One region of the Streptomyces sp. 7R007 genome, then DNA from elsewhere that is predicted to be linked to it. Evidence: predicted binding sites of a transcription regulator. Region 1 holds the regulator's gene; the other holds the start of a gene.

Region 1 (3,937 bases):
CGGGAGCGCACCCGGCCGTCGCCCGCGCACTCGGGGCACGGGGACGGCACGACCGTACCGAAGCCCTGGCACTGGGGGCAGGGACGGGACGTCATGACCTGGCCGAGGAAGGACCGGGTGACCTGGGAGACCTCACCCCGGCCGCGGCACATGTCACACGTCTGCGCGGACGTGCCCGGCGCCGCGCCCTCACCGTTGCAGGTGGTGCAGACGATCGCCGTGTCGACCTGGATGTCCTTCGTCGTGCCGAAGGCCGCCTCGTCGAGCTCGACCTCCAGCCGGATCATCGCGTCCTGGCCGCGCCGGGTGCGCGAGCGCGGCCCGCGCTGGGACGCCGTACCGAAGAAGGCGTCCATGATGTCCGAGAAGTTCCCGAAGCCGCCCGCGCCGAAGCCGCCCGCGCCGGCCCCGCCGGACTGCGAGAGCGGATCGCCGCCGAGGTCGTAGACCTGCTTCTTCTGCGGGTCCGACAGCACCTCGTAAGCGGCGTTGATCTCCTTGAACCGCTCCTGGGTCTTCGGATCGGGGTTGACGTCCGGGTGCAGCTCGCGCGCGAGCCGCCGGAAGGCCTTCTTGATCTCTTCCTGCGACGCGTCGCGGCGCACGCCGAGAACGGCGTAGTAGTCCGTGGCCACTTACGACTCCGCCAGGATCTGTCCGACGTACCGTGCCACTGCGCGTACCGCTCCCATCGTTCCCGGATAGTCCATGCGGGTCGGTCCGACCACGCCGAGCTTGGCGACTGCCTCGCCGCCCGAACCGTAGCCGACCGACACCACGGACGTGGAGTTGAGTCCCTCGTAGGCGTTCTCGTGCCCGATACGCACGGTGACGCCCGAATCCCCCGCCTCGCCAAGCAACTTGAGGAGCACGACCTGCTCCTCCAGTGCCTCCAGCACCGGCCGGATGGACAGGGGGAAGTCATGTGCGAAGCGCGTCAGGTTGGCGGTGCCGCCGATCATCAGCCGCTCCTCGTTCTCCTCGACGAGCGTCTCCAGGAGGGTGGAGAGCACCGTCGAGACCGTGCCCCGGTCCTCGACGTCGAAACCCTCCGGCAGGTCCTCCACGAGCCGCGGCACGTCCGTGAACCGCCGCCCCGCCACCCGGCTGTTGAGCCGCGCGCGCAGATCCGCGAGCGAGGCCTCGCCGAACGGCGCCGGGCAGTCCACCATGCGCTGTTCCACCCGCCCGGTGTCCGTGATCAGCACCAGCATCACCCGCGCGGGCGCGAGCGAGAGCAGTTCCACGTGCCGGACGGTGGAGCGGGTCAGCGACGGGTACTGCACGACCGCCACCTGCCGCGTCAGCTGCGCCAGCAGCCGCACGGTCCGCGCCACCACGTCGTCGAGGTCGACGGCCCCGTCCAGGAAGTTCTGGATCGCGCGCCGCTCGGGCGCGCTCATCGGCTTGACCCCGGCGAGCTTGTCGACGAACAGCCGGTAGCCCTTGTCGGTGGGGATGCGCCCGGCGCTGGTGTGCGGCTGGGCGATGTACCCCTCGTCCTCCAGGGCCGCCATGTCGTTGCGCACGGTCGCCGGGGACACACCCAGGTTGTGCCGCTCGGTGAGGGCCTTGGAGCCCACCGGCTCCTCGGTGCCGACGTAGTCCTGGACGATGGCGCGCAGTACCTGGAGCCGTCGTTCACTCAGCATCTCGCGCACACCTCCAGAAGTCGTCCCCTCGGCGCTTCGCCTGGCACTCTGTCCTTTCGAGTGCCAGCGTTCACCGGCCCAGTGTACGGCGGTGGGGTACTCGGTGGGCAAGGTCGGTCCTGCGGGAGCGGGTCGTACGGCTAGCGTCGCCGTATGACGGTGACTTGGGAAGAGCTGGGGTGGCAACGGGTCGCGGCGGGGGTCGGCCGGTGCCGGCTGCCGGGCTGGGACTGCACGGCGGGGCTGGTCGTCGGGGACGGGACGGCGCTGGCGGTGGACGCCGGGTCGAGCCTGGCGGAGGGGGCGCTGCTGCGCTCCCGGGCCGAGGAGCTCACCGGTCACCGTGTGACCCATCTCGCGCTCACCCACCCCCATTTCGACCACGTCTTCGGAGCGGCGGCCTTCGCGGGCGCCGAGGTGTTCGGCGCGGTCGGGGTCGAGACGGCGCTGACCGGGCGGCACGCGCGCGAGGAGCTGCGCGCGGACGCCGAGCGCAACGGGCTGGACGCGCGGCTGGCCGAGGAGGCGGCGGACGCGCTGGTGCCGCCGCGCCACCACGTCAGCGGCGAGTGGACGCTCGACCTGGGCGGCGGCCGGCAGGTCCTGCTGGCCAACGTGGGTCCCGGGCACACCGCCCACGATCTCGCCGTGCTGGTCCCGGGCCCGCCCGAGGTGGTCTTCTGCGGCGACCTGGTCGAGGAGTCGGGGGAACCGCAGGCGGGGCCGGACGCCGTGCCGTCGCACTGGCCCGCCGCCCTGGACCGGCTCCTCGCCCTCGGCGGCGAGGACGCGCTGTACGTGCCCGGTCACGGAGCGGTGGTGGACGCGGCCTTCGTGCGGGCGCAGCGGGACGCCCTCGCGGCACGTTTCGGCGTGTCTACGTGATCACCCGCCCGCTTCTCCTATCGTCATCCGAATGCGCCAGTACTCCGCCGACCTGACCCCGCCGTGGAAGAACCCCAGGCCCGTCCCCGAGGTGCCGGCGGAGCCCGGGCTGGTGGTCGAGGAGCCCGGTACCGGTTTCTGCGGCGCGGTGATCCGCTGCGAGGCGGGCACGGTGACCCTGGAGGACCGCTTCGGCAAGCACCGGGTCTTCCCGCTCCAGCCGCGCGGGTTCCTGCTGGAGGGACGGGCGGTGACCCTCGTCCGGCCGTCCGGACCGGCTCCGGCACGGCCCACCCGTACGGCGTCCGGCTCGGTCGCCGTGCCCGGCGCACGCGCGCGCGTGGCCCGCGCCGGGCGCATCTACGTCGAGGGCCGGCACGACGCCGAGCTGGTGGAGAAGGTGTGGGGCGACGACCTGCGCGTCGAGGGCGTGGTCGTGGAGTACCTGGAGGGCGTGGACGACCTGCCGTCCGTCGTGGCGGACTTCGCGCCCGGCCCGGACGCCCGGCTCGGCGTCCTGGTGGACCACCTGGTGCCGGGCAGCAAGGAGTGGCGGATCGCCCAGGAGGTGACCAGCGAGCACGCCCTGGTCGTCGGCCACCCCTACATCGACATCTGGGAGGCGGTGAAGCCGTCGTCCCTGGGCATCGACGCATGGCCCCGCGTCCCGCACGGCCAGGACTGGAAGACGGGCGTGTGCCGGGCCCTGGGCTGGCCGCCGGAGAACACCGGGGCGGTGTGGCAGGCGATCCTGAAGCGGGTGAACTCCTACAAGGACCTGGAGCCGGAGCTGCTGGGCTGTGTCGAGCGCCTGATCGACCACGTGACCGTGCCCTGACGCCTCCGCGGCCGTCGGTCCGGCGGGACCGGTGGGCCGCTCTCCGCCGTCGCGGAAGTGATCCGTCGATGAGCTCGTCTACGCGGCCGGGGAGCGGCTCGTGCTCCCGCCGCAGCGGGGGTCGGCCTCTCAGTCCACCAGGTCCCGCACCACCGCGTCCGCCAGCAGCCGCCCCCGCAGGGTCAGCACGGCCCGTCCCTCCTCGTACGGGGCCTGCTGAAGGAGCCCGTCGGACAGGGCGCGGCGGGAGGCGCGCAGGCCGTCCTCGCGCAGCAGGTCCAGGGGTATGCCGTCGCGCAGCCGCAGCTCCAGCAGGATCCGCTCCACCCGCCGGTCCTCCTCGGACAGCAGCTCGCACCCGGCCCCCGGCGACCGCCCCGCCGCCAGCGCCGCCGCGTACGCCCCCGGGTGCTTGACGTTCCACCAGCGCACCCCGCCCACGTGCGAGTGCGCCCCGGGGCCGGCGCCCCACCAGTCGGCGCCGCGCCAGTACAGCTCGTTGTGCAGGCAGCGGGCCCGGTCGGAGGTGGCCCAGTTGGAGACCTCGTACCAGGCGAATCCG
Region 2 (3,937 bases), on a different contig from region 1:
CACGCGCATGCCGGCGGTGACCGAGCTGGTGAAGGAGCTGACGGGCAAGGACCCGCACAAGGGCGTCAATCCCGACGAGGTCGTGGCCGTGGGCGCCGGCCTGCAGGCCGGTGTCCTCAAGGGCGAGGTCAAGGACGTCCTGCTGCTCGACGTCACCCCGCTGTCCCTGGGCATCGAGACCAAGGGCGGCATCATGACCAAGCTGATCGAGCGCAACACCACGATCCCGACGCGCCGTTCGGAGATCTTCACCACCGCCGACGACAACCAGCCGTCCGTGACCGTGCAGGTCTACCAGGGCGAGCGGGAGATGGCGGCGTACAACAAGAAGCTCGGCATGTTCGAGCTGACGGGCATCGCCCCCGCGCCGCGCGGGGTGCCGCAGATCGAGGTCGCCTTCGACATCGACGCCAACGGGATCATGCACGTCTCCGCCAAGGATCTCGGCACCGGCAAGGAGCAGAAGATGACCGTCACCGGCGGCTCGGCGCTGCCGAAGGAGGACATCGACCGCATGGTCCGCGAGGCCGAGCAGCACGCCGAGGAGGACCGCCGGCGGCGTGAGGCGGCCGAGGCCCGCAACCAGGGCGAGCAGCTCGTCTACCAGACCGAGAAGCTCCTGCGGGAGAACAGCGGCGACATCCCCGCGCAGGCCAGGAGCGAGACGGAGGCGGCGCTGGCCGAGCTGAGGGAGAAGCTGAAGGACGAGAGCGCGGACACGGCCGCGATCCGGCAGGCGATCGACCGGACCACGCAGGCCGCGCAGAAGATCGGCGCGGCCCTGTACGAGAAGTCGCGCGCCGAGCAGTCCTCTGACCCGGCCGGCGCGTCGCCCACCGGCGGTGCGGCCGAGGACGAGGTGGTGGACGCCGAGATCGTCGACGACGACATGGCCCAGGCCGGCTGACGACGGCCCCCTTGGCGGACCGTCCGACCGTGCCGCGCCGCCCGAGACGGAGCGCGTGCCTGAGCCTGCTTGCCGACGGGCGTCCTGCGGTGCTACATGAACAGTTGGCACTCTCCGAGTGAGAGTGCCAAACGGCTGGATCGGGTGACGGGCTCGTGCGGTCGTGGGCCGAGCATCCGGTCGCGCGGGTGAACGTCGCGGACGTCACCCCGGTCCGCCGCTGCCGACTCAGTGATCGTTGCGGAGGAAGCTGTACCGATGACTGCCAAGATCATCGCCTACGAGGAGGAGGCGCGCCGCGCTCTGGAGCGTGGCATGAACCAGCTCGCGGACGCCGTGAAGGTGACGCTCGGCCCCAAGGGCCGCAACGTCGTCCTGGACAAGAAGTGGGGCGCCCCCACGATCACCAACGACGGTGTCTCCATCGCCAAGGAGATCGAGCTGGAGGACCCGTACGAGAAGATCGGCGCCGAGCTGGTCAAGGAAGTCGCCAAGAAGACGGACGACGTCGCCGGTGACGGTACGACCACCGCGACCGTTCTCGCCCAGGCCCTGGTCCGGGAGGGCCTGCGCAACGTGGCCGCCGGCGCCAACCCGATGGCCCTCAAGCGCGGCATCGAGAAGGCCGTCGAGGCCGTCTCCGCCGCCGTGCTGGAACAGGCCAAGGAGCTGGAGACCAAGGAGGAGATCGCCTCCACCGCCGCCGTGTCCGCGGGCGGCGACCGGATGATCGGCGAACTGATCGCCGAGGCCATGGACAAGGTCGGCAAGGAAGGCGTCATCACCGTCGAGGAGTCCAACACCTTCGGTCTGGAGCTGGAGCTCACCGAGGGCATGCGCTTCGACAAGGGCTACATCTCGCCCTACTTCGTCACCGACCCCGAACGGATGGAAGCGGTCCTGGAGGACCCGTACATCCTGCTGGTCGGCTCCAAGGTGAGCGCGGTCAAGGACCTGCTGCCTCCGGTGGAACAGGTGATGAAGGAGGGCAGGCCGCTGCTGATCATCGCCGAGGACGTGGAAGGCGAGGCCCTGGCCACCCTGGTCGTCAACAAGATCCGCGGCACCTTCAAGTCCGTCGCCGTCAAGGCCCCGGGCTTCGGCGACCGCCGCAAGGCCATGTTGCAGGACATGGCGGTCCTCACCGGCGCCACGGTCGTCTCCGACGAAGTGGGCCTGAAGCTGGAGAACGTCGGACTGGACCTGCTGGGCCGCGCCCGCAAGGTGGTCGTCACCAAGGACGACACCACCATCGTCGAGGGCGCCGGGGACGGCAGCGCCGTCGAGGGACGCGTCAAGCAGATCCGCGCCGAGATCGAGAACAGCGACTCCGACTACGACCGCGAGAAGCTGCAGGAGCGCCTGGCGAAGCTCGCCGGCGGTGTCGCGGTCATCAAGGCCGGTGCCGCCACCGAGGTGGAGCTCAAGGAGCGCAAGCACCGCATCGAGGACGCCGTGCGCAACGCCAAGGCGGCCGTCGAGGAGGGCATCGTCGCCGGTGGTGGCGTGGCCCTGCTCCAGGCATCCGAGAAGGCGTTCGAGAAGCTGGAGGTGGACGAGGAGGAGCGCACCGGTGTGGAGATGGTCCGCCGTGCGCTGACCGCCCCGTTGCAGCAGATCGCCCGCAACGCCGGCCTGGAGGGCGGCGTCGTGGTGGAGAAGGTCCGTACGCTGCCGGTCGGCCACGGCCTGAACGCGGCGACCGGAGAGTACGTGGACATGCTGGCCGCGGGCATCATCGACCCGGCGAAGGTGACCCGCTCCGCGCTGCAGAACGCCGCGTCCATCGCCGCCCTGTTCCTCACCACCGAGGCTGTCATCGCCGAAAAGCCGGAGGAGAAGGAAGCGGCGCCCGCGGGACCCGGCGCCGAGCTGTAGTCCGTCGGTTCCGGCCGCCCTTCGGCCCGGCGAAGGCGGAGGGGCGGCCGTGCCGATGCGGCGTCGGACAGGTGTCGGGCTGGTGCCGGAGTGCCAGTCAGGTGAGCGGTGGTCCGCCGGCTCCTGGAGCCGGCTACCGGTTTCAGGGCTGCCGGGCCGGGGCCGGGCGGACCGTGGGTGCCAGCATCGTGACGGCGACGGCCGTACCGGTGATGAGGACCGCGACGGCGATCCGGGTCCAGCCGGGCGCGTCCGTGGTGAAGAACACCGGGAGGCCGAGGAGAGCCGAGATCACCCGCGAGCCGACGACGATCCGCAGGGCGCGGACGTCGCCCCGGCCGGCGGACCGGTAGCAGGCCAGGGTCACCGCGCCGAGGACCGCGCCGGTGAGGGTGATGCCGGGCGGCGGTCCGGAGTGCTGCCACAGGCCGACGAGGCCGGCCAGGTCGAGCACGGCCAGAACCGCGCACAGGGTCATGCCGATGGTGCGACGCATCAGGTGCTCCGTCTCTCGCGCGAGCGGATGTCTCGGCGGTGTGCGTGTACGGACTCGTCTCAGCGGTGTGCGTGTACGGACTTGAGCCGGTCGGCGCCGGCGCCCCGCAGGGTGTCCAGGCAGGCGGTGCGCCCGGTCGAGAGCAGCAGCAGGGACAGGGCGGGCCCGGCGATCTCCGGGCCGTCGCCGACGGCCCAGTCGGTGTCGGTCGCCCGCAGGGCGAAGCCGGCCAGCCTGCGTTCGGCGTGGAACGGCCAGCCCATCGCCCAGACCCGCTGCAGGGCCTCGCGGCTGTGTTCGGGCGGGACGGGAAGGCGTCGGGCGAGGGGCAGGGCGATGTCCTGGCCGTGGACGATCGCGTCGAACAGCGCGTTGCGGGTGTCCAGCACCCTGGCCGTGCGCCGGGTGCCGGCGTGCGCGCGGATCGCGGCGACCAGGTCCGCGGGATCGCGGGAACCGTGACGGCGGGCCAGCACCGTGTTGATCCGGTCGGGGCTGAACCGGGCGCGCGGTGCGACCGCGACCATGTCCCAGGTGGTGATGGTGGGAACCAGGGCGAGGTGTCCGGCCACGTCCCGCACACGCCAGCCACGGCACAGCGACTGCTGTTCCCATTCGGCCGGGGTGAGCTCTTCCAGCAGGTCGGCGATCCGCAG

Evidence for each region. The regulator HrcA, encoded in region 1, represses chaperone genes, less so after heat shock. The targets are predictions, from matches to a motif close to TTNGCACTCNGNNNNNCNGAGTGCNAA.
Region 2: groL (chaperonin GroEL) is a predicted target of HrcA. The motif match lies at 1,012-1,038, and genes of this name have one in related genera.

The regions. Positions count from the first base shown of each region.
Region 1 covers NZ_JBTWMV010000114.1:2,457-6,393, reverse strand. Annotated here, with positions in the region: gene dnaJ (molecular chaperone DnaJ) at 1-635, opposite strand, end outside; gene hrcA (heat-inducible transcriptional repressor HrcA) at 636-1,652, opposite strand; gene ACYF6T_RS44055 (MBL fold metallo-hydrolase) at 1,806-2,537, shown strand; gene ACYF6T_RS44050 (DUF3097 domain-containing protein) at 2,569-3,375, shown strand; gene hemW (radical SAM family heme chaperone HemW) at 3,505-3,937, opposite strand, start outside.
Region 2 covers NZ_JBTWMV010000007.1:236,120-240,056, forward strand. Annotated here, with positions in the region: gene dnaK (molecular chaperone DnaK) at 1-907, shown strand, start outside; gene groL (chaperonin GroEL) at 1,166-2,785, shown strand; gene ACYF6T_RS12430 (hypothetical protein) at 2,928-3,281, opposite strand; gene ACYF6T_RS12435 (maleylpyruvate isomerase family mycothiol-dependent enzyme) at 3,341-3,937, opposite strand, start outside.